DNA from 3 places in the Bacillus arachidis genome. Region 1 is predicted to be linked to each of the others. Evidence: a T-box and tRNA genes for the amino acid it is inferred to sense, from the RefSeq annotation. Region 1 holds a T-box; the other regions hold tRNA genes.
The links. A T-box is a leader RNA that pairs with one kind of tRNA and senses whether it is charged. The one in region 1 lies ahead of tyrS (tyrosine--tRNA ligase), so its partner is inferred to be a tRNA-Tyr.
Positions count from the first base shown of each region.

Region 1 (7,905 bases):
GTTAAATTGTCAAAAATCCCCATTTCATGTCGTACCGCCGCTGGAATAACAGCGTGCGTCATCGTTGCTGGGTGTTGCACTAACGTCTCTGTGTCACCGAGACTCACTGCAATTGTAATGAATTGCAACTCATTCATGAACGCCTGTGCTTCTTCTTTTCCACCTTTAATCGTAAATGAAATCACACCGCCCCCGCGTTTCATTTGGTGAGATGCTAGTTCTCCTTCTGGATACCAAACTGATGCAACACTTTCGTGATTCCGCAAAAACTCTACTACTTTTTCTGCATTCTCACAGTGCCGATCCATTCGTACAGCTAACGTCTTTAACCCACGTAGCAAGAGCCACGCATCAAAAGGTGCCATAATCCCCCCAATATCTTTTCGAATCGGACGAATTTGTTCAGCTAGTTCCCTTGTTTTACAAACCGTCACACCTGCAACAACATCCCCATGGCCACCAATATATTTTGTAGCACTGTGAAGAACAACATCACAGCCAAGTGTAAGAGGTGTTTGTAAATAAGGTGAGCAAAATGTATTGTCGACAATGACAAGCAATTCATTTTGTTTTGCCACTTTAATAACCTTCTCTAAATCGATCAGTCTCATTGTTGGATTAATTGGTGTTTCAACAAATATTATTTTCGTATTCGGACGTATGCTTGACTCAATCTCTTCTTCTGTTTCCATATCACATAGTGAATGGGTAATCATAAATTTCTCTTCTAGTACTTCTAAAAACCCGTACGTACACCCATATAATCCATTCGAACAAATGATATGATCTCCAGCACGTAAAAACGCAAGAAGTGTCGCCGAAATCGCTGCCATTCCAGAACCGAACGCTAGCGCCGATTCTCCCCCTTCTAAAACAGCCATGCGATCCTCGAACAATTCCACAGTCGGATTTCCAAGTCTCGAATAAATATAAGATGGATCCTGCCCAGCGAAACTCGCTTCTCCTTGCTGCGCTGTTTCAAATGTATACGTTGAAGTTTGAAATAGTGGTGGCGTTAAACTCCCTTTATGCAGCTTGGAATCATACCCGTGATGAATAAGCGCTGTTTCTATATGTTTCTTTTTCATACAAACATCCCCCTTATGCTCTATTTTATGTAAGCGTTTTCTCTATGTTGCTATCCTTTCTTTCATACGGCTTCGAATTCCTTCTTGCAATTTCCACAATTTCCATGAATAAAACAAAAAAGAACTCGCTTGACGAAATTCCAGCAAAAAGATATAATAGCGTTTGTGTAAAATAAAAAGGCAGCCTTGTAATATGAGTTTATCGTTTGTATTTTGTTCCTCTGTTGTGAGGTGTATCTCGTAACTCCCAGCTGCTGGAGCGAAGGTACATGAAAACAAAATACCCGTAAATATCAATTACGCCTGTTTTTATTTTACGAAAATAAAAACACTAAAGGAGGAGTCAACTATGGCTCGTTATACAGGTCCAGCTTGGAAACTGTCTCGTCGTCTTGGAATCTCTCTAAGCGGCACAGGTAAAGAATTAGAAAAACGCCCTTACGCACCAGGTCCTCACGGTCCTAACCAACGTAAGAAACTTTCTGAATACGGTTTACAATTACAAGAGAAACAAAAACTTCGTCACATGTACGGCATGACTGAACGTCAATTCCGTCGCACATTTGACCAAGCAGGTAAAATGTCAGGTAAACACGGTGAAAACTTCATGATCCTTCTTGAAGCTCGTCTTGACAACCTAGTTTACCGCATGGGCTTAGCTCGCACTCGTCGCGCTGCTCGTCAATTAGTAAACCACGGCCACATCATGGTAGATGGCGCTCGCGTAGACATCCCATCTTTCCGTGTTAAACCAGGTCAAACAATTAGCGTTCGCGAAAAATCTCGCAACCTAGCTGTAATCAAAGAAGCAATCGAAGTTAACAACTTCGTACCTGAGTACTTAACTTTCGATGCTGACAAATTAGAAGCTACTTTCACTCGCCATGCAGAGCGCGCTGAATTAGCTGCTGAAATCAACGAAGCATTAATCGTAGAGTTCTACTCTCGTTAATGACAAAAAGCCGATCTTTGGATCGGCTTTTTTCGTTCTTATAGTGCTGTTTAAAAAGGAGGATAAAGATAGCTGCTTGCTATCTTTATCCTCCTTTTTGAATTTCCTTATATATATAATAATATTATTTATTTTCTTCTTGTTTCTCCACATACACATACGCATCCTTTGGACTTGTATGTATATCACCTTTTGTATTCTCAGCAAGCTGCCCCGCATTTAGCAAAGAAAAGATGATGAGCGCTTCTAGTGACATTTTGTTTTACCACTCCTTTCTTTTTACTTATACTCTTATGATACTCCTTACATGTGATTTTCGTATGAACATGAAAAGGAGATTAAAACAAAAAAAGCTTTGAGGATAAATCTCCTCAAAGCTTTTTATTAGTAACGAATTAAGAAATATTTCTTTTTACCGCGGCGGATAATTGTAAATCTACCTTCGATGCGGTCTTTTTCTGTTACAACATAATCCAATGCTTGTATACGCTCACCGTTTACGTAAATTGCACCATTTGTCACATCTTCACGTGCTTGACGCTTTGATGGTGAAATTTTGCTTTCAACAAGCAAATCGATTAATACTGTATCTTCTGCACTACGCTCTACAGATGGTACATCTTTGAAACCTTGCTCGATTTCGCTTGCAGTTAATTCAGCTACAGAACCGCTAAATAAAGCTGCAGAAATTTTAATAGCTTGTTCTAATGCTTCTGCACCGTGAACAAGTTTTGTCATTTCAGAACCTAAAGCTTTTTGCGCTGCACGTTTTTCTGGTGCTTCAGCTACTTGTTTTTCTAGCTCAAGAATTTCTTCATGAGATAAGAACGTGAAGTATTTCAAGTATTTTACAACATCGCGATCATCTGTGTTAATCCAGAATTGGTAGAACTCGTAAGGCGTTGTTTTTTCTGGGTCTAACCAAATCGCGCCGCCTTCTGTTTTACCAAACTTCGTACCATCAGATTTTGTAACAAGTGGAATTGTTAAACCGAATGCTTTCGCATCTTCTTCTGATTTACGAATTAATTCAAGACCCGCTGTAATGTTACCCCATTGGTCACTACCACCAATTTGCAGACGGCAACCTTGTTGTTGATATAGATTTAAGAAGTCGTATGATTGTAAAATCATATAACTAAATTCAGTAAATGAAATACCTGTTTCTAAACGAGATGCAACTGTATCTTTTGCTAACATGTAGTTTAAACCGAAGTTTTTACCGATGTCACGTAAGAATGTAATTACGTCTAAATTTCCAAGCCAGTCATAGTTATTTGCCATTGTTGCTGGGTTTTCTACATTTTCAAACTCCAAGAAGTTTGAAAGCTGCTTTTTAATACTTTCTGTGTAGTAAGCAACTGTATCTTTTGTATTTAATGTACGTTCTGCTTTTTTACCACTTGGGTCTCCGATCATACCTGTACCGCCACCAACAAGCGCGATTGGTTGATGACCAGCTAATTGGAAACGACGTAGCATTAATACTGGTAACATATGACCGATGTGTAAGCTGTCTGCTGTTGGGTCAAAACCACAGTATAACTTTACACTTTCTTTTTCTAATAGTTGCTCTAGGCCTTCAGCATCTGTTTGCTGGTTAATTAGTCCGCGAAATTCAAGATCTTGTAAAATACCCATATCCTACATACTCTCCTTTAAATTAATAGAGCGTGAAATGTGAAGACATAAAAAAATCGCCCCCTCAAATAAGGGACGATTTTTTTATCGCGTTACCACCCTAGTTGCAGACAAAAGCCTACCACCTCATTCACATAACGGCTCAACACCGTCTTTTCCCTTTTGAATACGATTCAATCGAAAAAAGATGCTCTAGGGGCGTAATTCGCGATCATCTATGTGCTGATTTCCACCGACCATCAGCTCTCTAAAACAGGGAAATGATCACTACTTCTCCCTTTCCACGCTCAATTATTCATATACTTTTCTTTATATCATTATTTGTATAGGCGTGTCAAATAGAGGTGTGGAAATTTCTCAGTCCCCCATTTTTTTACAAAGTCGTGATTAATATCGTAATAAGTGAGAGAAGCGGAACACCCGCTAATAGTGAAGCATGAAACACAATCGATAAATCATTTCCAATTATAGCTTCCACTGGATCTTTCGCTGGAGAGGCAAGAAACCGAAGCAATCGCTCGAAACGATTTACTTTCTTTGAAAAGTTTGGTACTTCTACATAATCGCTATCTAAATGTTGTTTCAGTTTATATTCTTTCTCAAAGGGATTTTCGTTCAATGTCATCTACCTCCAGCAATTGTTTCAATTTCTTCATACCAGCATGAAGTCTCGATTTTACCGTTCCTACAGGAATACCAAGTATCTGAGCAATCTCTTTTTGTTGCATATCATGATAATAATAAAGAATAAGGACAGCCCTCTGATCTTCAGGAACTTTCAAAATTGCATCCCTTACTGTGAGCCGATCTTCTTGTGAAATCTTCCCCTCCTGTATTGGTACTAAAAACGGCAAAAGAGATCGCCACTTTTTTCTTCGATTCAATTTATTAATCATGAGCCGATAACCAATTTGGAACAAATATGTTTTAATCTTTCCTTTTTCAATCTCATACATATACTTCTTACGTTCTAACATTAAAAACGTGTCTTGAACGAGATCTATGCTCAATTGCTCATCACGGTTAAAGCGATATAGAAATGTATATAGCGCGGGTTTAATTAAGACATATAGTTTTTCTCCAGCTCGCCTATCTCCATTTTGATACGCAAGCATGAGCTCTTCCTTAATCCCAATCTGCGCCATGTTTTTTAATCTCCTTTATTCCTTTTAAGGTTAAAGAAATTCGGCTAATTAAGTACCCAATTGCTACAAGTGTCCACACTTGTGATTGATTCGTAAAAAACTGGACGTACGGATTTTTAATCATAAATCCACAAGAGACTAAAATATTTAATACTTGTACGCATATGCACGCATACACCGCAAGACAGACAGATATTGTATCAAATACATTCCACTGAAAATACACTTTTGTTTTTGTAAAATCTATTTTATTTCCTTTTTTTCGTACAATATACTTCTTATCAAAAGGTATTAAAATCCCAAGAATAACAATCATCAGCACAACTACTACAACACCTGAAATAATAAACCCCATGTACACGTAAATCGCCTCCTCATCTATCATGTCATACACTTATACAACCGACAGAGGCAAATGGTTCAAAAAAAGTTATTTTATTTTTTTAATTACTTTCGCAGGATTCCCACCAACTACAACATTCTCAGGAACATCCTTCGTTACAACTGCACCAGAAGCAATCACGGTGTTATCTCCAATTGTAACCCCTGGATTGATTATAGCTCTCCCACCAATCCAAACGTTATTCCCAATTGTTACTGATTTTCCAAATTCCTTGCCACTGATACGTTCCATTGCATCAAGTGGATGTGTCGCCGTATAAATATGAACCCCCGGGGCTAACATACAGTTCTCACCGACTGTAACTGGGCATACATCTAAAATCACGCAATCAAAGTTCGCATAAAAGTTTTCCCCAACATGAATGTTATAGCCGTAATCACATTTAAAAGAAGATTCAACATGAATATTATCACCTGTCGTTCCGAATAGTTCTTTTATGATTGCACTACGCTCTTCATATTTTATTTCTGGCATTTCATTTAATTTTCTTGTTAATAAGCGAGCACGATTCCTATCTTCTACTAACACAGGATTAGCAGGTGCATACATTTCTCCTTGTATCATCTTTTCTTTTTCTGTTTTCATAATAGCATCCCCTTTGACACGTATATATAAGTTATTCATCGTTTATGATAGCACAAAAAAGAAAGGTCTAAATGAAATATCCATTCAGACCTTTTTCTCTTAATCTTCCATTGTTGATAAATCACCTGTTGGTAAGTTTAGCTCCCACGCTTTTAACACGCGTCGCATAATTTTACCACTTCTCGTTTTCGGTAATTTATCGCGGAATTCAATTTGTCTCGGCGCTGCATGAGCTGCTAAGCCTTTTTTCACAAATTGACGAATATCTTCTTTTAATTCATCAGATGCTTCATATCCTGCGCGTAACGCGATAAATGCTTTAATAATTTCACCGCGCACTGGGTCTGGAATACCAATTACACCCGCTTCTGCTACTGCAGAGTGTTCAATTAATTTACTTTCTACTTCAAATGGGCCAACGCGCTCACCAGACGTCATGATTACATCATCAATACGTCCTTGGAACCAGAAGTAGCCATCTTCATCCATATAAGCAGAGTCACCCGATACATACCAATCTCCTGGCATAAAGTAAGACTCATATTTTTGCGGATTGTTCCAAACAGCGCGCATCATTGATGGCCATCCCTTAGCAATCGCTAAGTTCCCCATTGTATATGGCGGCACTTCATTTCCTTCATTATCAACAATTGCTGCCTTCACACCTGGAATTGGTTTCCCCATTGAACCAGGGCGAATTTCCATACAAGGATAGTTACAGATTACTTGTCCTCCTGTTTCTGTCATCCACCATGTATCATGAATTCGAAGGCCGAATGCGTTCATTCCCCAGCGAATTACTTCTGGGTTTAATGGTTCACCAACACTTAGTACGTGACGTAGTGCTGATAAATCGTACTTCTTAATCTCTCCATCGCCAGCTCCCATTAACATGCGGAATGCTGTTGGTGCACTGTACCAAACTGTTACACCGTAATCTTGCAACGCTTCGTACCATGCCGCTGGGCTAAAGCGTCCTCCTAAAACGACATTTGATCCACCTACTAACCACGGTGCAAAAATGCCGTAAGCAGTTCCTGTTACCCAGCCTGGGTCAGCTGTGCACCAGTATACATCGTCTTCTTTTAAATCGAGCACCCATTTTGCCGTTTGATAATGCTGCACCATTGCATTTTGCGCATGGAGAACGCCCTTTGGCTTCCCTGTAGAACCGGACGTATAATGAAGAATTAATCCATCTTCGCGGTCTAACCATTCAATTTGCAACTTATTAGAAGCTTGTTCAAATAATGGATTAAACGCAACAAGTTTTCCGCCTTCTTCTACATTCTCTCCAACAAGAAAGACTGTTTTTAACGCTGGTAAATCATTAAGCGGAACACGCTCTAACAATTCAGGTGTTGTAATTAGCACTTTTGCTTCGCTATCTTCTAAGCGATCGCGTACTGCCCCTTCCATAAATGCTTCAAATAACGGGCCAACAATCGCTCCTAATTTCACTGCACCGAGAAGTGCAAAATATAATTCTGGTGAACGCGGCATAAAAATAAAGACGCGATCGCCTTTTTCTACATCACCATAGTTTTTCAGGACATTTCCCGCTTTGTTGGAGAACTCCTTCATTTCTTTAAACGTATATTTCTCTTTACGCGATCCGTCTTGATAATAAAGGGCCACTTTATTTTTTCGATCAGATTTCGCATGTCTATCAATTGCCTCATATGCCATGTTTACTCGGCCTGTTTCAAACCAAGAAAAGTTTTTATTAACCTCTTCCCAGTTGAAATTTGCATATGCTTCTTTATAATCAAGCAAATTATTTTCTCCTTTAATAACAGGAAGTGTTTCTACTTTCATACTTTACATCCCCCTCCTATGTATTCTATTATCTATTATAATAACATTATTTAAAATTTTCAGTATTTTTGTTGATTTTTAGACAAATTTTTACTGACAAAATTCGATTCACATCGCATATACTGTAAGATACGATATAAAGTAGATTCACAAACCCTCAAGGTGGTGAGCAAAGCATTGATTCATAAAAAAATATATAATGCAAGAAATTTAAAAACAGCAAAAGGAACCTTAATTATCGAAGGTCCTGTGTCCACCCATAATCTTGAAATG
Region 1 covers NZ_CP127376.1:4,131,076-4,138,980, forward strand. The annotation lists gene megL (methionine gamma-lyase) at 1-1,088, opposite strand, end outside; gene rpsD (30S ribosomal protein S4) at 1,438-2,040, shown strand; gene QRY57_RS22890 (hypothetical protein) at 2,165-2,296, opposite strand; gene tyrS (tyrosine--tRNA ligase) at 2,425-3,681, opposite strand; T-box leader at 3,750-3,974, opposite strand; gene QRY57_RS22900 (hypothetical protein) at 4,055-4,300, opposite strand; gene QRY57_RS22905 (RNA polymerase sigma factor) at 4,281-4,826, opposite strand; gene QRY57_RS22910 (hypothetical protein) at 4,807-5,181, opposite strand; gene QRY57_RS22915 (maltose acetyltransferase domain-containing protein) at 5,257-5,814, opposite strand; gene acsA (acetate--CoA ligase) at 5,914-7,632, opposite strand; gene acuA (acetoin utilization protein acetyltransferase AcuA) at 7,810-7,905, shown strand, end outside.

Region 2 (7,905 bases), 940 kb from region 1:
ATCTAATGCACGTGCACCAATGATAACGACGTTTTCCTTTTTCACTTTCGGATACGCCTCGTATAAATTCACTAATGAAGGATGACCATAACCTAAGCTTGCTGCAAGTGACATACCATGAATATTTCCAGACGGTGACGTTTCTTCTGTATTTAAATCACCGTGTGCATCATACCAAATTACACCTAAATTTTTATAATGCTTTGCTACTCCTGCAAGTGTCCCAATTGCAATACTATGATCGCCACCTAGTACAAGTGGAAAACGACCTTCTTCTATAATATGATCAACCTTACCTGCTAATTCATCACAAACTTTTGCAACTTGTGTAAGGTTTCTTAAATTTGTATTTTCAGCTACTTCTTTTTCTCTCTTGATACAAATATCCCCAATATCTTCTACGTCATATCCGATGTTTTGAATTCTTTCAATTACTCCCGCATAACGAATTGCACTTGGACCCATATCAACTCCACGACGCATCTGTCCTAAGTCCATTGGAACTCCAACGATTGAAATTTCTTTCTTCATAGATAGTCTCCCCCTTTTATGCCTTCACTAAATATTTTAAATCTTTTATATACTCTGACTCAACTCGACATTTTTTTGTATGTATATACACCTCATTCACTAATATCTACGTAGAAATCTATATTTTTCGTCTGTTTTATGTATAAAATAAACCGTTTTCTAAAAAATCTCATTACACATGTACACATAAATAGTGAAAAATAAAACGTCCCCTATAATTAGAGACGTTTTCCTGAAGCTATTTTCCATACAGATGCGATATTCCGCGCAGTCATTTCAATATTTTCTCTTGCTGCTATATATGCTTCCTCTAGTGTCATTGGACTTGATGTGGCAGCAAACACAGCATCTATTCCTTCTTTATAAACTGAAATGTGATTCGAAAGTACAGAACCCCCAATAGCTATAACAGGTATATGTAGTCTCTTTGCACGTTTAGCAACCCCAACCGGTGCTTTTCCATAAGCGGTTTGCACATCTATCCTTCCTTCACCTGTAAGAACAAGAGTTGCTTCTTTTATATGTTCATCAAAATTTGTATAGTCTAATACAATTTCAATTCCCTTTCTTAATTGACCTTGTAGTACAGCAACAACTGCAGCCCCTAATCCTCCCCCAGCTCCTGCACCCGGTATCTCTTCCACATCAATGTGTACATGCCGTTTTAATACATAGGCATAATGCTTTAAATTATCATCTAACTGCGTGATCATTTCTGGATTTGCTCCTTTTTGCTTTGCAAATACAAAGGATGCTCCTTTTTGTCCTGTTAAAGGATTGTCTACATCACATGCCGCTTCTATTTTCACATGCGCTAAACGAGAATCCAACTTAGCTAAGTCTAAAGAATCAATAAAATGTAAATTTTCACCGACAGGTTCTATTATTCGTCCATCTTTCCTTAAAAACCTTACACCTAGGGCTGAGAGCATGCCTGTCCCTCCATCGTTCGTAGCACTTCCGCCAAGCCCTAAAATAATATGCTGTACACCTTTATCTAAGGCATCTAATATAAGCTCCCCCGTTCCTTTTGTTGTGGTGATGAGAGGGTTTCGCTGTTCAACCGGAACATGATGCAACCCCGACGCTGCTGCCATTTCAATAAACGCTGTTCTTTTATCTTGAGAAATACCGTAGAATGCATCTACACGTTCACCAAGTGGACCTGTTACGTAAAGTTGAATGATCTTTCCTCCTGTAGCATCAACAAGAGATTGAACGGTACCTTCTCCTCCATCTCCAATTGGAAGTTTCACATACTCAGCTTCAGGAAAAACTTTAGTAAACCCTTTTTCAATGGCCTTACATACTTCTATCGCTCGTAAGCTTTCTTTATATGAATCAGATGCAATAACAATTTTCAACACCTATTCCTCCCTTCCCCCGTATCCACACACGCTTTAATTCAAACCTTATATTTTACTCTATTTTTCTATTGTAAACGAAATAAATGGAAACTTGTCCTTATTAAAGCAGAATAAACAAAAAACCTTACATCAAAAGATGTAAGGTTTTTTCTAATTTATAATGGAGCCTAGCGGGATCGAACCGCTGACCTCCTGCGTGCAAGGCAGGCGCTCTCCCAGCTGAGCTAAGGCCCCGAAGTAAAAAAGCGGAAGACGGGATTCGAACCCGCGACCCCAACCTTGGCAAGGTTGTATTCTACCACTGAACTACTTCCGCGAAAATGGTGAGCCATGAAGGACTCGAACCTTCGACCCTCTGATTAAAAGTCAGATGCTCTACCAACTGAGCTAATGGCTCGTAAATGGCTGGGCTAGCTGGATTCGAACCAGCGCATGACGGAGTCAAAGTCCGTTGCCTTACCGCTTGGCTATAGCCCATTAATATTTACTAGTATGCTTGTCTTTTCAAAAAAATAAACCTTTATCAGGTTGTTTTTTTAAAATGGTGGAGGGGGGCAGATTCGAACTGCCGAACCCGAAGGAGCGGATTTACAGTCCGCCGCGTTTAGCCACTTCGCTACCCCTCCGACATTATAAACTATATATGGTGGAGGATGACGGGATCGAACCGCCGACCCCCTGCTTGTAAGGCAGGTGCTCTCCCAGCTGAGCTAATCCTCCAAAAGTGGTGACCCGTACGGGATTCGAACCCGTGTTACCGCCGTGAAAGGGCGGTGTCTTAACCACTTGACCAACGGGCCAAAAAGTTGTAATACTGTTCGCAAGCTTCCAACCGGGCTTGAACCGGTGACCTCTTCCTTACCATGGAAGTGCTCTACCAGCTGAGCTATGGAAGCATAATGGCTCCGCAGGTAGGACTCGAACCTACGACCGATCGGTTAACAGCCGATAGCTCTACCACTGAGCTACTGCGGAATAATATTAGCCTGGCAACGTCCTACTCTCACAGGGACAAGGTCCCAACTACCATCGGCGCTAGAGAGCTTAACTTCCGTGTTCGGTATGGGAACGGGTGTGACCTCTCTGCCATCATTACCAGACTTTTATTATTATACACATTCTTTTCAGAATGTCAAAAGGAATTTCAAATATATATTCCTTCAAAACTAGATAACATTTGCTTCATATTATATGGTTAAGTCCTCGATCTATTAGTATTCGTCAGCTCCACATGTCACCATGCTTCCACCTCGAACCTATCAACCTGATCATCTTTCAGGGATCTTACTAGCTTACGCTATGGGAAATCTCATCTTGAGGGGGGCTTCATGCTTAGATGCTTTCAGCACTTATCCCTTCCGCACATAGCTACCCAGCTATGCCCTTGGCAGAACAACTGGTACACCAGCGGTGCGTCCATCCCGGTCCTCTCGTACTAAGGACAGCTCCTCTCAAATTTCCTACGCCCACGACGGATAGGGACCGAACTGTCTCACGACGTTCTGAACCCAGCTCGCGTACCGCTTTAATGGGCGAACAGCCCAACCCTTGGGACCGACTACAGCCCCAGGATGCGATGAGCCGACATCGAGGTGCCAAACCTCCCCGTCGATGTGGACTCTTGGGGGAGATAAGCCTGTTATCCCCGGGGTAGCTTTTATCCGTTGAGCGATGGCCCTTCCATGCGGAACCACCGGATCACTAAGCCCGACTTTCGTCCCTGCTCGACTTGTAGGTCTCGCAGTCAAGCTCCCTTATGCCTTTGCACTCTACGAATGATTTCCAACCATTCTGAGGGAACCTTTGGGCGCCTCCGTTACACTTTAGGAGGCGACCGCCCCAGTCAAACTGCCCACCTGACACTGTCTCCCGGGTCGATAAGACCCGTAGGTTAGAATTTCAATACAGCCAGGGCGGTATCCCACCAGCGCCTCCACCGAAGCTAGCGCTCCGGCTTCAAAGGCTCCCGCCTATCCTGTACAAGCTGTACCAAAATTCAATATCAGGCTACAGTAAAGCTCCACGGGGTCTTTCCGTCCTGTCGCGGGTAACCTGCATCTTCACAGGTACTATAATTTCACCGAGTCTCTGGTTGAGACAGTGCCCAAATCGTTACACCTTTCGTGCGGGTCGGAACTTACCCGACAAGGAATTTCGCTACCTTAGGACCGTTATAGTTACGGCCGCCGTTTACTGGGGCTTCAGTTCAGAGCTTCGCTTGCGCTAACCCCTCTCCTTAACCTTCCAGCACCGGGCAGGTGTCAGCCCCTATACTTCGCCTTACGGCTTCGCAGAGACCTGTGTTTTTGCTAAACAGTCGCTTGGGCCTATTCACTGCGGCTTTCCGTTAAGAAAGCACCCCTTCTCCCGAAGTTACGGGGTCATTTTGCCGAGTTCCTTAACCAGAGTTCTCTCGCTCACCTTAGGATTCTCTCCTCGCCTACCTGTGTCGGTTTGCGGTACAGGCACCTTTTATCTCGCTAGAAGCTTTTCTTGGCAGCGGGGAATCAAAGACTTCGCTCCATAAGGAGCTTCCCCATCACAGCTCAGCCTTCACGATAAGCGGATTTGCCTACTTATCAGCCTAACTGCTTGGACGTGCACAACCAATCGCACGCTTCTTCTATCCTTCTGCGTCCCTCCATTGCTCAAACGATAAAGAGGTGGTACAGGAATATCAACCTGTTGTCCATCGCCTACGCCTGTCGGCCTCGGCTTAGGTCCTGACTAACCCTGAGCGGACGAGCCTTCCTCAGGAAACCTTAGGCATTCGGTGGACGGGATTCTCACCCGTCTTTCGCTACTCATACCGGCATTCTCACTTCTAAGCACTCCACCAGTCCTTCCGGTCTGACTTCACTGTCCTTAGAACGCTCCCCTACCACTGATACGTAAGTATCAATCCGCAGCTTCGGTGGTGTATTTAGCCCCGGTACATTTTCGGCGCAGAGTCACTCGACTAGTGAGCTATTACGCACTCTTTAAATGGTGGCTGCTTCTAAGCCAACATCCTAGTTGTCTAAGCAACTCCACATCCTTTTCCACTTAATACACACTTTGGGACCTTAGCTGGCGGTCTGGGCTGTTTCCCTTTTGACTACGGATCTTATCACTCGCAGTCTGACTCCCAAGGATAAGTCATTGGCATTCGGAGTTTGACTGAATTCGGTAATCCGATGAGGACCCCTAGTCCAATCAGTGCTCTACCTCCAAGACTCTAACACTTGAGGCTAGCCCTAAAGCTATTTCGGGGAGAACCAGCTATCTCCAGGTTCGATTGGAATTTCTCCGCTACCCACACCTCATCCCCGCACTTTTCAACGTGCGTGGGTTCGGGCCTCCATTCAGTGTTACCTGAACTTCACCCTGGACATGGGTAGATCACCTGGTTTCGGGTCTACGACCACGTACTAAACGCCCTATTCAGACTCGCTTTCGCTACGGCTCCGCCTCTTCAGCTTAACCTCGCACGGGATCGTAACTCGCCGGTTCATTCTACAAAAGGCACGCCATCACCCGTTAACGGGCTCTGACTATTTGTAGGCACACGGTTTCAGGATCTCTTTCACTCCCCTTCCGGGGTGCTTTTCACCTTTCCCTCACGGTACTGGTTCACTATCGATCACTAGGGAGTATTTAGCCTTGGGAGATGGTCCTCCCGGATTCCGACGGAATTTCACGTGTTCCGCCGTACTCAGGATACATTCAAGAGAGAACGAAGTTTCGACTACGGGGTTGTTACCCTCTGTGACGAGCCTTTCCAGACTGCTTCGTCTACCTCGTTCCTTTGTAACTCCGTATAGAATGTCCTACAACCCCAAGAGGCAAGCCTCTTGGTTTGGGCTAGATTCCGTTTCGCTCGCCGCTACTCAGGAAATCGCATTTGCTTTCTCTTCCTCCAGGTACTTAGATGTTTCAGTTCCCTGGGTCTGTCTTCCTTACCCTATGTATTCAGATAAGGATACCATACCATTACGTATGGTGGGTTTCCCCATTCGGAAATCTTCGGATCAAAGCTTACTTACAGCTCCCCGAAGCATATCGGCGTTAGTCCCGTCCTTCATCGACTCCTAGTGTCAAGGCATCCACCGTGCGCCCTTTCTAACTTAACCAAACTAAAATTAAAAAATATGAGCTACACTGTTATCTAGTTTTCAAAGAACATACATTTATTTCTGAGAGATAGTTCTCTCAAAACTGAACAAAACGAAACACGGAAACTTATATTGATGAACAGCGTTCATCAATTCTCCATAGAAAGGAGGTGATCCAGCCGCACCTTCCGATACGGCTACCTTGTTACGACTTCACCCCAATCATCTGTCCCACCTTAGGCGGCTGGCTCCAAAAGGTTACCCCACCGACTTCGGGTGTTACAAACTCTCGTGGTGTGACGGGCGGTGTGTACAAGGCCCGGGAACGTATTCACCGCGGCATGCTGATCCGCGATTACTAGCGATTCCAGCTTCATGTAGGCGAGTTGCAGCCTACAATCCGAACTGAGAACGGTTTTATGAGATTAGCTCCACCTCGCGGTCTTGCAGCTCTTTGTACCGTCCATTGTAGCACGTGTGTAGCCCAGGTCATAAGGGGCATGATGATTTGACGTCATCCCCACCTTCCTCCGGTTTGTCACCGGCAGTCACCTTAGAGTGCCCAACTTAATGATGGCAACTAAGATCAAGGGTTGCGCTCGTTGCGGGACTTAACCCAACATCTCACGACACGAGCTGACGACAACCATGCACCACCTGTCACTCTGCCCCCGAAGGGGAAGCCCTATCTCTAGGGTTGTCAGAGGATGTCAAGACCTGGTAAGGTTCTTCGCGTTGCTTCGAATTAAACCACATGCTCCACCGCTTGTGCGGGCCCCCGTCAATTCCTTTGAGTTTCAGCCTTGCGGCCGTACTCCCCAGGCGGAGTGCTTAATGCGTTAACTTCAGCACTAAAGGGCGGAAACCCTCTAACACTTAGCACTCATCGTTTACGGCGTGGACTACCAGGGTATCTAATCCTGTTTGCTCCCCACGCTTTCGCGCCTCAGTGTCAGTTACAGACCAGAAAGTCGCCTTCGCCACTGGTGTTCCTCCATATCTCTACGCATTTCACCGCTACACATGGAATTCCACTTTCCTCTTCTGCACTCAAGTCTCCCAGTTTCCAATGACCCTCCACGGTTGAGCCGTGGGCTTTCACATCAGACTTAAGAAACCACCTGCGCGCGCTTTACGCCCAATAATTCCGGATAACGCTTGCCACCTACGTATTACCGCGGCTGCTGGCACGTAGTTAGCCGTGGCTTTCTGGTTAGGTACCGTCAAGGTGCCAGCTTATTCAACTAGCACTTGTTCTTCCCTAACAACAGAGTTTTACGACCCGAAAGCCTTCATCACTCACGCGGCGTTGCTCCGTCAGACTTTCGTCCATTGCGGAAGATTCCCTACTGCTGCCTCCCGTAGGAGTCTGGGCCGTGTCTCAGTCCCAGTGTGGCCGATCACCCTCTCAGGTCGGCTACGCATCGTTGCCTTGGTGAGCCGTTACCTCACCAACTAGCTAATGCGACGCGGGTCCATCCATAAGTGACAGCCGAAGCCGCCTTTCAATTTCGCGCCATGCAGCGCAAAATGTTATCCGGTATTAGCCCCGGTTTCCCGGAGTTATCCCAGTCTTATGGGCAGGTTACCCACGTGTTACTCACCCGTCCGCCGCTAACTTCATAAGAGCAAGCTCTTAATCCATTCGCTCGACTTGCATGTATTAGGCACGCCGCCAGCGTTCATCCTGAGCCAGGATCAAACTCTCCAATAAAGTTAGTTTGTCTAGCATCTAAAATAAAAATTGACGTTTCACGTTGTTTGTTTCGTTCAGTTTTCAAAGAACTCGTTTGTCGCTCATTTGCGACTTCCTTATGTTAACACTTTCATATTTCAATGTCAACTAAGTTTTTCAATTTCTTTTTTTCGCTTTCTGCGTTTCTCGCATCAGCGACGGTTATTAATTTACCATA
Region 2 covers NZ_CP127376.1:154,133-162,037, reverse strand. The annotation lists gene rocF (arginase) at 1-531, opposite strand, end outside; gene QRY57_RS02595 (glycerate kinase) at 750-1,895, opposite strand; tRNA gene QRY57_RS02590 (tRNA-Ala) at 2,060-2,132, opposite strand; tRNA gene QRY57_RS02585 (tRNA-Gly) at 2,143-2,214, opposite strand; tRNA gene QRY57_RS02580 (tRNA-Lys) at 2,220-2,295, opposite strand; tRNA gene QRY57_RS02575 (tRNA-Gln) at 2,301-2,375, opposite strand; tRNA gene QRY57_RS02570 (tRNA-Tyr) at 2,441-2,524, opposite strand; tRNA gene QRY57_RS02565 (tRNA-Val) at 2,543-2,618, opposite strand; tRNA gene QRY57_RS02560 (tRNA-Glu) at 2,624-2,698, opposite strand; tRNA gene QRY57_RS02555 (tRNA-Thr) at 2,722-2,794, opposite strand; tRNA gene QRY57_RS02550 (tRNA-Asn) at 2,799-2,873, opposite strand; rRNA gene rrf (5S ribosomal RNA) at 2,883-2,998, opposite strand; rRNA gene QRY57_RS02540 (23S ribosomal RNA) at 3,090-6,010, opposite strand; rRNA gene QRY57_RS02535 (16S ribosomal RNA) at 6,156-7,706, opposite strand.
Region 2: it encodes a tRNA-Tyr, which carries the amino acid that the T-box ahead of tyrS (tyrosine--tRNA ligase) is inferred to sense. The anticodon was not compared.

Region 3 (7,905 bases), 1.3 Mb from region 1:
AACTTTATTGGAGAGTTTGATCCTGGCTCAGGATGAACGCTGGCGGCGTGCCTAATACATGCAAGTCGAGCGAACCGATTAAGAGCTTGCTCTTATGAAGTTAGCGGCGGACGGGTGAGTAACACGTGGGTAACCTGCCCATAAGACTGGGATAACTCCGGGAAACCGGGGCTAATACCGGATAACATTTTGCGCTGCATGGCGCGAAATTGAAAGGCGGCTTCGGCTGTCACTTATGGATGGACCCGCGTCGCATTAGCTAGTTGGTGAGGTAACGGCTCACCAAGGCAACGATGCGTAGCCGACCTGAGAGGGTGATCGGCCACACTGGGACTGAGACACGGCCCAGACTCCTACGGGAGGCAGCAGTAGGGAATCTTCCGCAATGGACGAAAGTCTGACGGAGCAACGCCGCGTGAGTGATGAAGGCTTTCGGGTCGTAAAACTCTGTTGTTAGGGAAGAACAAGTGCTAGTTGAATAAGCTGGCACCTTGACGGTACCTAACCAGAAAGCCACGGCTAACTACGTGCCAGCAGCCGCGGTAATACGTAGGTGGCAAGCGTTATCCGGAATTATTGGGCGTAAAGCGCGCGCAGGTGGTTTCTTAAGTCTGATGTGAAAGCCCACGGCTCAACCGTGGAGGGTCATTGGAAACTGGGAGACTTGAGTGCAGAAGAGGAAAGTGGAATTCCATGTGTAGCGGTGAAATGCGTAGAGATATGGAGGAACACCAGTGGCGAAGGCGACTTTCTGGTCTGTAACTGACACTGAGGCGCGAAAGCGTGGGGAGCAAACAGGATTAGATACCCTGGTAGTCCACGCCGTAAACGATGAGTGCTAAGTGTTAGAGGGTTTCCGCCCTTTAGTGCTGAAGTTAACGCATTAAGCACTCCGCCTGGGGAGTACGGCCGCAAGGCTGAAACTCAAAGGAATTGACGGGGGCCCGCACAAGCGGTGGAGCATGTGGTTTAATTCGAAGCAACGCGAAGAACCTTACCAGGTCTTGACATCCTCTGACAACCCTAGAGATAGGGCTTCCCCTTCGGGGGCAGAGTGACAGGTGGTGCATGGTTGTCGTCAGCTCGTGTCGTGAGATGTTGGGTTAAGTCCCGCAACGAGCGCAACCCTTGATCTTAGTTGCCATCATTAAGTTGGGCACTCTAAGGTGACTGCCGGTGACAAACCGGAGGAAGGTGGGGATGACGTCAAATCATCATGCCCCTTATGACCTGGGCTACACACGTGCTACAATGGACGGTACAAAGAGCTGCAAGACCGCGAGGTGGAGCTAATCTCATAAAACCGTTCTCAGTTCGGATTGTAGGCTGCAACTCGCCTACATGAAGCTGGAATCGCTAGTAATCGCGGATCAGCATGCCGCGGTGAATACGTTCCCGGGCCTTGTACACACCGCCCGTCACACCACGAGAGTTTGTAACACCCGAAGTCGGTGGGGTAACCTTTTGGAGCCAGCCGCCTAAGGTGGGACAGATGATTGGGGTGAAGTCGTAACAAGGTAGCCGTATCGGAAGGTGCGGCTGGATCACCTCCTTTCTATGGAGAATTGATGAACGCTGTTCATCAATATAAGTTTCCGTGTTTCGTTTTGTTCAGTTTTGAGAGAACTATCTCTCAGAAATAAATGTATGTTCTTTGAAAACTAGATAACAGTGTAGCTCATATTTTTTAATTTTAGTTTGGTTAAGTTAGAAAGGGCGCACGGTGGATGCCTTGACACTAGGAGTCGATGAAGGACGGGACTAACGCCGATATGCTTCGGGGAGCTGTAAGTAAGCTTTGATCCGAAGATTTCCGAATGGGGAAACCCACCATACGTAATGGTATGGTATCCTTATCTGAATACATAGGGTAAGGAAGACAGACCCAGGGAACTGAAACATCTAAGTACCTGGAGGAAGAGAAAGCAAATGCGATTTCCTGAGTAGCGGCGAGCGAAACGGAATCTAGCCCAAACCAAGAGGCTTGCCTCTTGGGGTTGTAGGACATTCTATACGGAGTTACAAAGGAACGAGGTAGACGAAGCAGTCTGGAAAGGCTCGTCACAGAGGGTAACAACCCCGTAGTCGAAACTTCGTTCTCTCTTGAATGTATCCTGAGTACGGCGGAACACGTGAAATTCCGTCGGAATCCGGGAGGACCATCTCCCAAGGCTAAATACTCCCTAGTGATCGATAGTGAACCAGTACCGTGAGGGAAAGGTGAAAAGCACCCCGGAAGGGGAGTGAAAGAGATCCTGAAACCGTGTGCCTACAAATAGTCAGAGCCCGTTAACGGGTGATGGCGTGCCTTTTGTAGAATGAACCGGCGAGTTACGATCCCGTGCGAGGTTAAGCTGAAGAGGCGGAGCCGTAGCGAAAGCGAGTCTGAATAGGGCGTTTAGTACGTGGTCGTAGACCCGAAACCAGGTGATCTACCCATGTCCAGGGTGAAGTTCAGGTAACACTGAATGGAGGCCCGAACCCACGCACGTTGAAAAGTGCGGGGATGAGGTGTGGGTAGCGGAGAAATTCCAATCGAACCTGGAGATAGCTGGTTCTCCCCGAAATAGCTTTAGGGCTAGCCTCAAGTGTTAGAGTCTTGGAGGTAGAGCACTGATTGGACTAGGGGTCCTCATCGGATTACCGAATTCAGTCAAACTCCGAATGCCAATGACTTATCCTTGGGAGTCAGACTGCGAGTGATAAGATCCGTAGTCAAAAGGGAAACAGCCCAGACCGCCAGCTAAGGTCCCAAAGTGTGTATTAAGTGGAAAAGGATGTGGAGTTGCTTAGACAACTAGGATGTTGGCTTAGAAGCAGCCACCATTTAAAGAGTGCGTAATAGCTCACTAGTCGAGTGACTCTGCGCCGAAAATGTACCGGGGCTAAATACACCACCGAAGCTGCGGATTGATACTTACGTATCAGTGGTAGGGGAGCGTTCTAAGGACAGTGAAGTCAGACCGGAAGGACTGGTGGAGTGCTTAGAAGTGAGAATGCCGGTATGAGTAGCGAAAGACGGGTGAGAATCCCGTCCACCGAATGCCTAAGGTTTCCTGAGGAAGGCTCGTCCGCTCAGGGTTAGTCAGGACCTAAGCCGAGGCCGACAGGCGTAGGCGATGGACAACAGGTTGATATTCCTGTACCACCTCTTTATCGTTTGAGCAATGGAGGGACGCAGAAGGATAGAAGAAGCGTGCGATTGGTTGTGCACGTCCAAGCAGTTAGGCTGATAAGTAGGCAAATCCGCTTATCGTGAAGGCTGAGCTGTGATGGGGAAGCTCCTTATGGAGCGAAGTCTTTGATTCCCCGCTGCCAAGAAAAGCTTCTAGCGAGATAAAAGGTGCCTGTACCGCAAACCGACACAGGTAGGCGAGGAGAGAATCCTAAGGTGAGCGAGAGAACTCTGGTTAAGGAACTCGGCAAAATGACCCCGTAACTTCGGGAGAAGGGGTGCTTTCTTAACGGAAAGCCGCAGTGAATAGGCCCAAGCGACTGTTTAGCAAAAACACAGGTCTCTGCGAAGCCGTAAGGCGAAGTATAGGGGCTGACACCTGCCCGGTGCTGGAAGGTTAAGGAGAGGGGTTAGCGCAAGCGAAGCTCTGAACTGAAGCCCCAGTAAACGGCGGCCGTAACTATAACGGTCCTAAGGTAGCGAAATTCCTTGTCGGGTAAGTTCCGACCCGCACGAAAGGTGTAACGATTTGGGCACTGTCTCAACCAGAGACTCGGTGAAATTATAGTACCTGTGAAGATGCAGGTTACCCGCGACAGGACGGAAAGACCCCGTGGAGCTTTACTGTAGCCTGATATTGAATTTTGGTACAGCTTGTACAGGATAGGCGGGAGCCTTTGAAGCCGGAGCGCTAGCTTCGGTGGAGGCGCTGGTGGGATACCGCCCTGGCTGTATTGAAATTCTAACCTACGGGTCTTATCGACCCGGGAGACAGTGTCAGGTGGGCAGTTTGACTGGGGCGGTCGCCTCCTAAAGTGTAACGGAGGCGCCCAAAGGTTCCCTCAGAATGGTTGGAAATCATTCGTAGAGTGCAAAGGCATAAGGGAGCTTGACTGCGAGACCTACAAGTCGAGCAGGGACGAAAGTCGGGCTTAGTGATCCGGTGGTTCCGCATGGAAGGGCCATCGCTCAACGGATAAAAGCTACCCCGGGGATAACAGGCTTATCTCCCCCAAGAGTCCACATCGACGGGGAGGTTTGGCACCTCGATGTCGGCTCATCGCATCCTGGGGCTGTAGTCGGTCCCAAGGGTTGGGCTGTTCGCCCATTAAAGCGGTACGCGAGCTGGGTTCAGAACGTCGTGAGACAGTTCGGTCCCTATCCGTCGTGGGCGTAGGAAATTTGAGAGGAGCTGTCCTTAGTACGAGAGGACCGGGATGGACGCACCGCTGGTGTACCAGTTGTTCTGCCAAGGGCATAGCTGGGTAGCTATGTGCGGAAGGGATAAGTGCTGAAAGCATCTAAGCATGAAGCCCCCCTCAAGATGAGATTTCCCATAGCGTAAGCTAGTAAGATCCCTGAAAGATGATCAGGTTGATAGGTTCGAGGTGGAAGCATGGTGACATGTGGAGCTGACGAATACTAATAGATCGAGGACTTAACCATATAATATGAAGCAAATGTTATCTAGTTTTGAGAGAACATAAAAAACTTATTGACTTTTTTAATCAATCAAGTATAATAATGTTTGTCTCGAGTGAATATAGTCTGGTAATGATGGCAGAGAGGTCACACCCGTTCCCATACCGAACACGGAAGTTAAGCTCTCTAGCGCCGATGGTAGTTGGGGCCTTGCCCCTGTGAGAGTAGGACGTTGCCAGGCTAATATCATTCCGCAGTAGCTCAGCGGTAGAGCTATCGGCTGTTAACCGATCGGTCGTAGGTTCGATTCCTACCTGCGGAGCCATGATTGGAGAGCTGTCCGAGTTGGCCGAAGGAGCACGATTGGAAATCGTGTATACGTCACAAGCGTATCAAGGGTTCGAATCCCTTGCTCTCCGCCATGATAATTTTGGCCCGTTGGTCAAGTGGTTAAGACACCGCCCTTTCACGGCGGTAACACGGGTTCGAATCCCGTACGGGTCACCACTTTGGAGGATTAGCTCAGCTGGGAGAGCACCTGCCTTACAAGCAGGGGGTCGGCGGTTCGATCCCGTCATCCTCCACCATATATAAAAATAGTATATGAATAGTATTATCGCGGGGTGGAGCAGTCTGGTAGCTCGTCGGGCTCATAACCCGAAGGTCGCAGGTTCAAATCCTGTCCCCGCAACCAAATGGTCCCGTGGTGTAGTGGTTAACATGCCTGCCTGTCACGCAGGAGATCGCCGGTTCGACCCCGGTCGGGACCGCCATTTATTTCTGGCTCGGTAGCTCAGTCGGTAGAGCAGAGGACTGAAAATCCTCGTGTCGGCGGTTCGATTCCGTCCCGAGCCACCATTTTTAAATAAATACGCCGGCTTAGCTCAATTGGTAGAGCAACTGACTTGTAATCAGTAGGTTGGGGGTTCAAGTCCTCTAGCCGGCACCATGTAAGTTTCGGAGGGGTAGCGAAGTGGCTAAACGCGGCGGACTGTAAATCCGCTCCTTCGGGTTCGGCAGTTCGAATCTGCCCCCCTCCACCATTTACATTTTATATAGGGGTATAGTTTAAAGGTAGAACAGAGGTCTCCAAAACCTCCGGTGTGGGTTCAATTCCTACTACCCCTGCCAAATAAATACAACATGGCGGTTGTGGCGAAGTGGTTAACGCACCGGATTGTGGCTCCGGCATTCGTGGGTTCGATTCCCATCAGTCGCCCCATTTTTTTAAAATTTACAAATTAATTTAACTTTGATAAGATATTTAATGTCTTACTTAAATATTAATTGTAATAAAATAAGAATTGTAAACATATAATGTATTAGTAATTCGATGGGCTATAGCCAAGCGGTAAGGCAACGGACTTTGACTCCGTCATGCGCTGGTTCGAATCCAGCTAGCCCAGCCATTTTTGCGGAAGTAGTTCAGTGGTAGAATACAACCTTGCCAAGGTTGGGGTCGCGGGTTCGAATCCCGTCTTCCGCTCCAAATTTAATATGGCGGCATAGCCAAGTGGTAAGGCAGAGGTCTGCAAAACCTTTACCACCGGTTCGAATCCGGTTGCCGCCTTTCTTATTATGCCGATGTGGCGGAATTGGCAGACGCGCACGACTCAAAATCGTGTTCCTTCGGGAGTGTCGGTTCGACCCCGACCATCGGTATCAAATAACGTGAAAAAAGACTTTAACAGAAATGTTAAAGTCTTTTTTTGGATTTTTTAGCATAGCAAAATAATAGGAGAGCGTGTGCATCGAATCGTGTACGTGAGCAATTATAAGGGAGCGTAATATATAGGTGGAATTTTTATCCCGCTATTTGCGGGCAGTAATACTCCCACCTCAAAACTCAGCGAAAGCATTGTCCAGTTCCAGTGGACAGAATGTTCGATGTTTTCGCTTCTTCCTGCGAGGCAAAAAATACCTCTACGTCAGAAGCTCCATCCTCCTCACATTCTGGACGAGCCACTTCCACTTTTCTTTAAGAAGTTAGGTGGGAGATAAATTGCCCGTAAAAGCCCGATTGGTGAGGGCTAATAATCAGCGGGGGATGAAGCCCCCCACTGATTAAAGTTTCACTTTATCCTGTTATTCGTGAGCAGTATACTAAACAACATTACACTGTAAAATCATGTTATTTGAGTGTTAAACTCGTAATGAATTATAGAATTAAGGTATAATATAATTTGGGAATGAACTAAATTATATCGATGTATATTATGTCAATAATGTGAGTCGATAATGAACTTTTTGTATTTATTTTGAAAAAGTGTTGAATAAACATTATATTTCATATTAATATTTTTTATGTAGATTTAAACGTGAAAGAGAGTGGAACAGAATGGGTCGTAAATGGAATAATATTAAAGACAAAAAAGCATCAAAAGATGCAAATACAAGTCGCGTATACGCTAAATTTGGACGTGAGATTTATGTAGCAGCAAAACAAGGTGAGCCAGATCCAGAATCAAACCAAGCTTTAAAAGTTGTACTTGAGCGTGCAAAAACGTACAGTGTACCAAAAACAATTATTGACCGTGCAATTGAAAAAGCAAAAGGTGGTTCAGAAGAAAATTATGACGAACTTCGTTATGAAGGATTTGGACCAAACGGATCTATGGTAATTGTAGATACACTTACAAATAACGTGAATCGTACTGCAGCAGATGTACGTGCTGCGTTTAGTAAAAACAGTGGTAATATGGGTGTAAATGGATCTGTAGCATATATGTTTGATGCGACAGCTGTTATTGGACTTGAAGGAAAAACTGCAGATGAAGTGCTTGAAATTTTAATGGAAGCAGACGTAGATGCACGTGATATTTTAGAAGAAGAAGAGGCAGTTATCGTTTATGCTGAGCCTGATCAGTTCCATGCGGTACAAGCAGCGCTTAAGGATGCTGGTATTACAGAATTCACAGTTGCTGAACTAACAATGCTTGCACAAAGTGATGTAACACTTTCAGAAGATGCACAAGTACAATTTGAAAAAATGATTGATGCATTGGAAGATTTAGAAGATGTTCAACAAGTCTACCACAATGTAGATTTAGGGGAATAATATATGAAAAAGAGACCTTTTGTTATTTAAAGCAGAGAGTCTCTTTTTTTATTCCATATGAGACATGGAGAATAGATCTTTATGATTTGATAGGAAGATTATAGGTTATTTCAGTTATTATTAATTTAAGAAGGACAAATGATTTGAGGGGTTATCAAATCATTTGTCCTTTTTAAAATATATTGTGGAATTAAAAACGTCTAGGATGTTGTTTAATCGGTAAGACTAGATAAGATAGTAGAGTAAAAAG
Region 3 covers NZ_CP127376.1:535,092-542,996, forward strand. The annotation lists rRNA gene QRY57_RS04390 (16S ribosomal RNA) at 5-1,555, shown strand; rRNA gene QRY57_RS04395 (23S ribosomal RNA) at 1,701-4,621, shown strand; rRNA gene rrf (5S ribosomal RNA) at 4,723-4,838, shown strand; tRNA gene QRY57_RS04405 (tRNA-Asn) at 4,848-4,922, shown strand; tRNA gene QRY57_RS04410 (tRNA-Ser) at 4,928-5,019, shown strand; tRNA gene QRY57_RS04415 (tRNA-Glu) at 5,030-5,104, shown strand; tRNA gene QRY57_RS04420 (tRNA-Val) at 5,109-5,184, shown strand; tRNA gene QRY57_RS04425 (tRNA-Met) at 5,215-5,291, shown strand; tRNA gene QRY57_RS04430 (tRNA-Asp) at 5,295-5,370, shown strand; tRNA gene QRY57_RS04435 (tRNA-Phe) at 5,380-5,455, shown strand; tRNA gene QRY57_RS04440 (tRNA-Thr) at 5,471-5,546, shown strand; tRNA gene QRY57_RS04445 (tRNA-Tyr) at 5,557-5,640, shown strand; tRNA gene QRY57_RS04450 (tRNA-Trp) at 5,655-5,728, shown strand; tRNA gene QRY57_RS04455 (tRNA-His) at 5,744-5,819, shown strand; tRNA gene QRY57_RS04460 (tRNA-Gln) at 5,932-6,006, shown strand; tRNA gene QRY57_RS04465 (tRNA-Gly) at 6,012-6,086, shown strand; tRNA gene QRY57_RS04470 (tRNA-Cys) at 6,097-6,167, shown strand; tRNA gene QRY57_RS04475 (tRNA-Leu) at 6,178-6,259, shown strand; gene QRY57_RS04480 (YebC/PmpR family DNA-binding transcriptional regulator) at 6,936-7,655, shown strand.
Region 3: it encodes a tRNA-Tyr, which carries the amino acid that the T-box ahead of tyrS (tyrosine--tRNA ligase) is inferred to sense. The anticodon was not compared.